3 regions of the Lysinibacillus sp. UBA5994 genome follow, and region 3 is predicted to be linked to each of the others. Evidence: riboswitches for the same ligand, from Rfam matches in the RefSeq annotation. Region 3 holds a riboswitch; each other region holds the start of a gene.
The links. A riboswitch is a leader RNA that binds a small molecule or an ion and turns the genes downstream of it on or off. The one in region 3 is predicted to bind lysine.
Positions count from the first base shown of each region.

Region 1: another riboswitch for lysine. It lies ahead of B3D98_RS09240 (transporter substrate-binding domain-containing protein); the one in region 3 lies ahead of B3D98_RS14435 (aspartate kinase).
Region 2: another riboswitch for lysine. It lies ahead of B3D98_RS10150 (amino acid permease); the one in region 3 lies ahead of B3D98_RS14435 (aspartate kinase).

Region 1 covers NZ_DJAU01000026.1:231,624-233,899, forward strand. The annotation lists gene B3D98_RS09235 (amino acid ABC transporter permease) at 1-98, opposite strand, end outside; gene B3D98_RS09240 (transporter substrate-binding domain-containing protein) at 269-1,126, opposite strand; lysine riboswitch at 1,246-1,432, opposite strand; gene odhB (2-oxoglutarate dehydrogenase complex dihydrolipoyllysine-residue succinyltransferase) at 1,773-2,276, opposite strand, start outside.
Region 2 covers NZ_DJAU01000029.1:4,272-6,547, reverse strand. The annotation lists gene B3D98_RS10150 (amino acid permease) at 1-1,287, opposite strand, end outside; lysine riboswitch at 1,370-1,546, opposite strand; gene B3D98_RS10145 (CynX/NimT family MFS transporter) at 1,725-2,276, shown strand, end outside.
Region 3 covers NZ_DJAU01000044.1:43,779-46,054, reverse strand. The annotation lists gene B3D98_RS14435 (aspartate kinase) at 1-1,218, opposite strand, end outside; lysine riboswitch at 1,352-1,529, opposite strand; gene uvrC (excinuclease ABC subunit UvrC) at 1,637-2,276, opposite strand, start outside.

The DNA.
Region 1 (2,276 bases), on a different contig from region 3:
ATTGTACTAATACTCGAAATCAGTAACGTATAATACGCACCTCGTAAAAACATTTGCCAGTTGTTTTCAATAATTGAAAGTATCCATTCAAGACTCATGATGTTCCTCCTAACAATGTCATCTTGCTCGCTTATTTCTTTTGTGTCCTAGCTCTTTCTACCATTCTATGATTTGTCACGCTAGGACATTATCATTATGTAGAGAGGTTCTCATTTTGATAATGATGAAATGATCATGCACGGACTAATTGCTAGTCCGTGCCATGTCATTATTGTGCTGCGGGTTGTTGAGAAATAGCTTCTTCCATAATCGCTTGACGATCATCTTCTGAAATGCCTTTTAGGATTTCATTGATTTTTTCACGATTTGCATCATCTTTACGTAAGCCTACAGCAATTGAAGTATTTGATAGGTCTGTATCAAAGCCTTCTTCAAATGCTACATATGTGAATTTATCGTTGGCAGCAGAAGCGGAAATGCCCTCTGGACGTTCAGCTACATAGCCATCAATTTTACCTGCTTCTAACGCCACACGCATTGCTGGGAAGCTCTCCATTGCTGTTTGCTTTTCTACGCCTTTAATTTGATCGATAACTGTGTAGTTTGATGTATTTAATTGTGATGTAATTTTAGCACCTGAGAAGTCTTGAATCGATTTTGCGCCTTCATATTTGCTACCTTTTTTAATAACCATAACAAAATCAGAAGTATAATAGTTTTCTGTAAAATCAATTGTTTTCTTACGTTCTTCTGTTGGTGACATACCTGCAATAATTGCATCAATTTTGTTTGATTGTAGCGCAGGAACTAAACCGTCCCACTCCATTTTAACAATGACTAACTCTTTGCCTAGACCTTCAGCGATTTTCTTTGCCATTTGTACATCATAGCCACCTGCATACTCTGCATTATCCGCAATTTTCACTGCACCATTTGCATCGTCTTGCTGTGTCCAGTTGAACGGTGGGTAGCCAGCCTCCATTCCAATTCGGAATTCACCGCCACCTTCTTCTTTGTCAGTTCCAGCATCACTTGAACCGCCCTCTTTTTTGTCACTTGTGCCACATGCAGCTAGCACAATTGCCGTCATGATAGAGATCATTACTAACAACCATTTTCTTTTCATGAAAAACTCCCCTTTTCTGTAAAAAAATAAGACAACTGTACTAAAAAAGACCTAAGTTTATTGAACTTAGGTCTTACCTTTTATGACAGTTGCCCAAATCCTCACTATAATTTCCATGTTTCCGAGATAGCACAACCTAGTAAATCTGGAAATCCATTTACTAGGACAGTCCTGCACTTATTCACTGCAGACCCAGTATAAAAGTACGAGCTCCTTTTATACTTCGGCGATATTTCCTTCTTCATTGCGTCTTCGCTTGCTTTTACTCAACAATGAACTAATAAATACCGCGCCTCTACCTCACTGGTAACAATTCGTGAGGTTTGTTTATTTAATTGATATTTAGATACTACTATAAAACTAATATGTTCGTCAAGACGATTTTAACATTTTTCTGACTAATGACAATATTAGGATATTGTGCGTTCTGCTTCCACTTTAAATCGTTGAACTTTTGTTGATATTTCTGAAAATTACAACAAATATTTATTATAGAGTATGTTCTACATATGAGAAAAGTTGCGTTTTTTTCTTTCTTTGCTCCTCTAAACGATGTAACATTCGTACTCTTTCAAGCATAGAATCGGTCAATACCTTTCGTCATACAAAAAACCCTGCTGAACATTGTTCGCAGGGTTTAATGGAATTATGAATTTAATAATAAATCTTCAGGATTTTCGATTAATTCTTTAACTGTTTTTAAGAATCCTACAGAATCTTTACCATCGATGATACGGTGATCGTATGAAAGTGCTACATACATCATTGGACGGATTTGAACTTCACCATTTACTGCAACTGGACGGTTTACAATTGAGTGCATACCTAAAATACCAGCTTGCGTACCGTTCATAATTGGTGTTGACATTAATGAACCGAATACACCACCATTTGTGATTGTGAATGATCCACCAGCCATGTCATTTAAGCCTAATTTTTTATCACGAGCTTTTGTCGCTAAGTTAGCAATATCTTTTTCGATTTCTGCAAAGTTTTTGCTATTTGCATCGCGTACAACTGGTACGACTAAACCTTCTTCAGTCGATACAGCAATACCGATATCAAAGAAGTTATTTAAATGAATTTCATCGCCAGAGATTTGAGCGTTTACGTATGGGTATTTTTTCAGTGCTGCAACAACAGCTTTAGT
Region 2 (2,276 bases), on a different contig from region 3:
CATACAAACTGTAAAAGCAAATAATGGTCCAAACGGATATAATTTGGCTTTATAAGGTAATAACTTTGGATCTAAGCCTTGTGCATCAAACGCTCGGCGGAAACGATAATGACTAAACGCAATACCTAGCCATGCAATAAAGCCAGACATTCCAGAAGCATTTAATAGCCAGATATAAACCACTCCATCGCCAAAGAAGGATGCCAAAAATGCTAAACAGCCTACAGCTAATGTTGCCATAAGTGCATAAATCGGAATACCTCTACGACTTAGCTTTGCAAAAAATTTAGGTGCATGTCCATCCACTGCTAATTGCCATAACATACGAGAAGATGCATATAGTCCTGAATTTCCTGCTGACAGCATAGCCGTTAAAATAATGGCATTCATTAATGAAGCAGCAAAGGCAATACCTAGGCGGTCAAACACTAGTGTAAACGGTGATACTGCGATATCTTCTGATAATAAACGTTCGTCTGTAAATGGAATTAACATCCCAATTGCACCAATCGCTAAAATATAAAACAAAAGAATACGCCAAAATACAGATTTAACAGCCTTCGGAATATTTTTACCAGGATCATCTGTTTCACCAGCTGTAATTCCTAGTAATTCTGTTCCTTGGAATGAAAATCCTGCAGCTAGGAAAATACCAAATGTAGCAAGGAAGCCACCATGGAATGGCCCATCACTAACAAAGAAATTAGTGAAACCTACAGGAGCCTGCCCACCTAAAATACCAAAAATCATTAGTAAGCTAATGATAATAAAAACAATAACCGTTGCTACTTTAATCATGGCAAACCAATATTCACTTTCACCATAACTTTTTACGGATAGTAAATTAAACGTCAATACCACAGCAATAAATAATACTGTCCAAAGTGCTGATGAGCTATCTGGGAACCAATATTTCATAATTAATGACACAGCAGCAATTTCGGCAGCAATGGTGATTGCCCAGTTATACCAGTAGTTCCAGCCTAATGCAAAGCCCAAGGCAGGATCTACAAATTTGGTTGCATACGTACTAAATGAACCTGAGGATGGCATATAGGCAGCCATTTCCCCTAAGCTTGTCATTAAAAAATACACCATAATACCAATTAAAGCATAGGCCAGCAATGCTCCTCCAGGCCCTGCCTGAGCAATTGCTCCTCCACTGGCTAAAAATAGTCCCGTACCAATTGTACCGCCTAAAGAAATCATTGTAATATGACGGCTTTTTAATTCTTTTTTCAGCTTCGGTGCTTTATGTCCGAGCTGATTTACTTTTATTTCACTCACGATATAGCTTCCTTCCTATTTATGAGGCAAAAAAATGCCATCACATATACACTGTGATGGCTACATTAATCCTCAGTTTTTCCTACATGATAGCTCAACACGTTGTGCAAACGTGACAGTTCTGTTCCTTTCGGAGACAGCCCCAGCATGAGGTTTTCAAGTCCCCTCACACTTCGGCAATATTTCCTTTCAACTAATTTCATCAATGCTTGTCATTTCAATTAGCATACTTATAAATATCGCGACCTCTACCTCAATACAAACATGAGGCATATAATTATTAAATTTATGATGTTTATTATACTAACATAAGACCATAGACATTTCAATACAACCACAAATGTTCTGTATTTTATGAATCTTCTACTATTTTTAATAGTGTGATAAAGTGTTATAGTAGTTCAATTAGAATGGTTATTATTAGGGGGGATTTTATTTTGACTACAAATGATCATTCCACTAGTTTTCCAAGTAAAAAAATTAGCTGGAAAGGAACAACCTTACTTTTAGTCTTTGGAGTTATCTTTATAGCCTCTACATTACGAATGCCACTAACTGTTGTTGGCCCAATTATATCCTTTATCCGTGAAGATCTTGGAATATCTAATGTTTTGGCAGGCTTTCTAACAACGATACCATTGCTGGCTTTTGCTGTTATATCTCCATTTGCACCAGTTGTAGCACGCAAACTAGGGCTTGAGCTAACATTATTTTTATCCACTTTTCTCTTGGCTTTAGGAATTGTCCTACGTTCACTTGGTACTACAGAATTACTTCTATTGGGTACTGTGCTAATTGGCGTAGCCATTTCTTTTGGAAATGTACTAATTCCAGGATTATTGAAGTTGAAATTTCCCTATCATGTGGGTTTATTAATGGCCTTTTTCACCATGTCCATGAATTTTACTGCTGGCCTTGGTGCTGGTATTAGCTATCCGATAGCTAATTCATCGTTAGGCTGGCAAGGTGCACTTTCCATTGCACTCATA
Region 3 (2,276 bases):
AAGTGCTTGCTCTAAATTAAACTCATCATGGAGAGCATTAGCTGCTTGGATCATATCATCCTGTGGTACAACAACGGACACTTTTATTTCAGAAGTACTAACCATTTTTACAGGGATATTTTCACGACGTAACCGATCAAACATACGAGCAGCAACGCCTGGATTGGAAGCCATGCCTGAACCAATAATAGAAACTTTTGCTAGTCCAATTTCGAAGTCAGCAAAACTAAATCCAAGTGATAATTTACTATCCTCTAAAACACGTAATGCTTCCGCAAATTCCTCTTTTAAAATGGAAAACGATACAGTTGGCTTCAACCCATCAATAATGGCTTGGACAATAATATCTACATTAATACGGTTCTCTGCAAGAACCGTAAATATATCTGCTAATGAAGCATTGGAAAAAGCATCATACCCTACTGTTAAACGAATAATATCTGATTCAAATGCAACACCACGAACGACTAAATTTTTTTCCATTTCCACTTCCTCCTTCAATAAAGTGCCTACTGATTCTATTAAACTTGAACGTATAATAACAGGCATTTGAAATTTCTTCGCTAACTCCACCGCACGAGGATGTATGATATGAGACCCTAAATTCGATAATTCCAACATTTCATCATATGAAATTTCTTGAAGCTTTTGGGCATTGGGAACATATCGTGGATCTGCTGTATAAACACCATCCACATTTGTATACATATCTACTCTCTCCGCTTCCAACGCTATGGCAAGTGCAACAGCAGCTGTTTCAGCTCCACCTTTTCCAAGCGTGGTGATATTGTGCACTTCGTCAATCCCTTGTTCTCCAGCAATAACCACAATTTGTCCCTGTGCAAAATGTTCTTCCATACGACTAATATCTATATAGTCGATACGAGCATGTCGATACATACCATCCGTATGTATACCAGCTTGCCATCCAGTTAGAGACACAGCCTCATAGCCTGCTTCCTGCAAAGCGATGGTAAATAAAGCACTAGATAATTGAGATCCAGTTGACAAAACTGCATCTAATTCTCTTTTCGACACATCGTCAGTTAGTTGGTGTACCATCATTTTCATCTCTTTCGCAGTGTGTCCCATCGCTGCAACGACCACTACTACATCCAATCCTTTGTCCTTTTCAGCAATCGCTTTCCTAGCAGCCTCTTGGATTTGTTCAGTAGAAGCTAATGCAGCTCCTCCAAACTTCATCACGATTTTAGCCATTTCTTTCGTTCTCCCTTCCAGTTCATGTATTTCACCAAATTATGGGGGGTAAAACCGTTTCTAGAAAACTAAAAGGCAGCCTCCACATAACGTGAAAGCTGCCTATAACATGTACAATAATCGTAACTTGCGCATGTGTGATAGCTCTCCGAAACGTTTAGAATCGACAGTCTTACATTTCTTAAATGCAAAACCAGTACAACAATGGAACAACAATCCTGTACTTCGGCAAGCTCCCCTTTCACACAATATCTCTGGACTTGTCCATCCTCCATCGTGTTACTCTTGAATCTTGCACCTCTATCATCACTTTAAAGTGAATGTATTCAATTCATTAAGCCTTTGCGTAAACAAACTAGTCACGCAGTTGACTCTTCATAACATTGAAAACAATGTTATTTATAACCATAGCACATGCCTATTCCTTTGACAATGATTGTTGCTGAAAATAGCTAAAAATTTGGCTTGCTAAATTAGCGGGCATCCCAGCCTCCTGTAATGCTAGCTCGCTCGCCTCTCGAATTTTTTTGACTGAACCGAAATGTTTAAGCAGCTGTTGCTTTCGTTTTGGTCCTACCCCTTCAATATGATCTAATACAGATTGAATGGCATGCTTCTCATGCTGTTGACGCAAGAAGGTAATAGCAAAGCGATGGACTTCGTCTTGAATTCGTTGTAATAAATAAAAGCCATCACTTGTACGTTTTAAGCTAATCACTTCTGGTGGATCACCAAACAAGAGCTGAGATGTATTATGCTTATCATCCTTGGCTAAACCAGCAATCGGTATAACAAGACCAAGCTCATCTTCTAGTACTTCACGGGCTACTTCCATTTGTCCCTTACCACCATCAATTAAGACTAAATCTGGTAATGGTAGTCCTTCCTTTAAAACACGTATATAGCGACGACGTATAACCTCCTGCATTGCACCGTAATCATCATGCTTGGCTGCTGTACGCGTTTTATATTTTCGGTACTCCTTTTTCGCAGGCTTCCCATCAATGAAAACAACCATAGCAGACACTGCATCCGTTCCATGCATATGACTATTATCA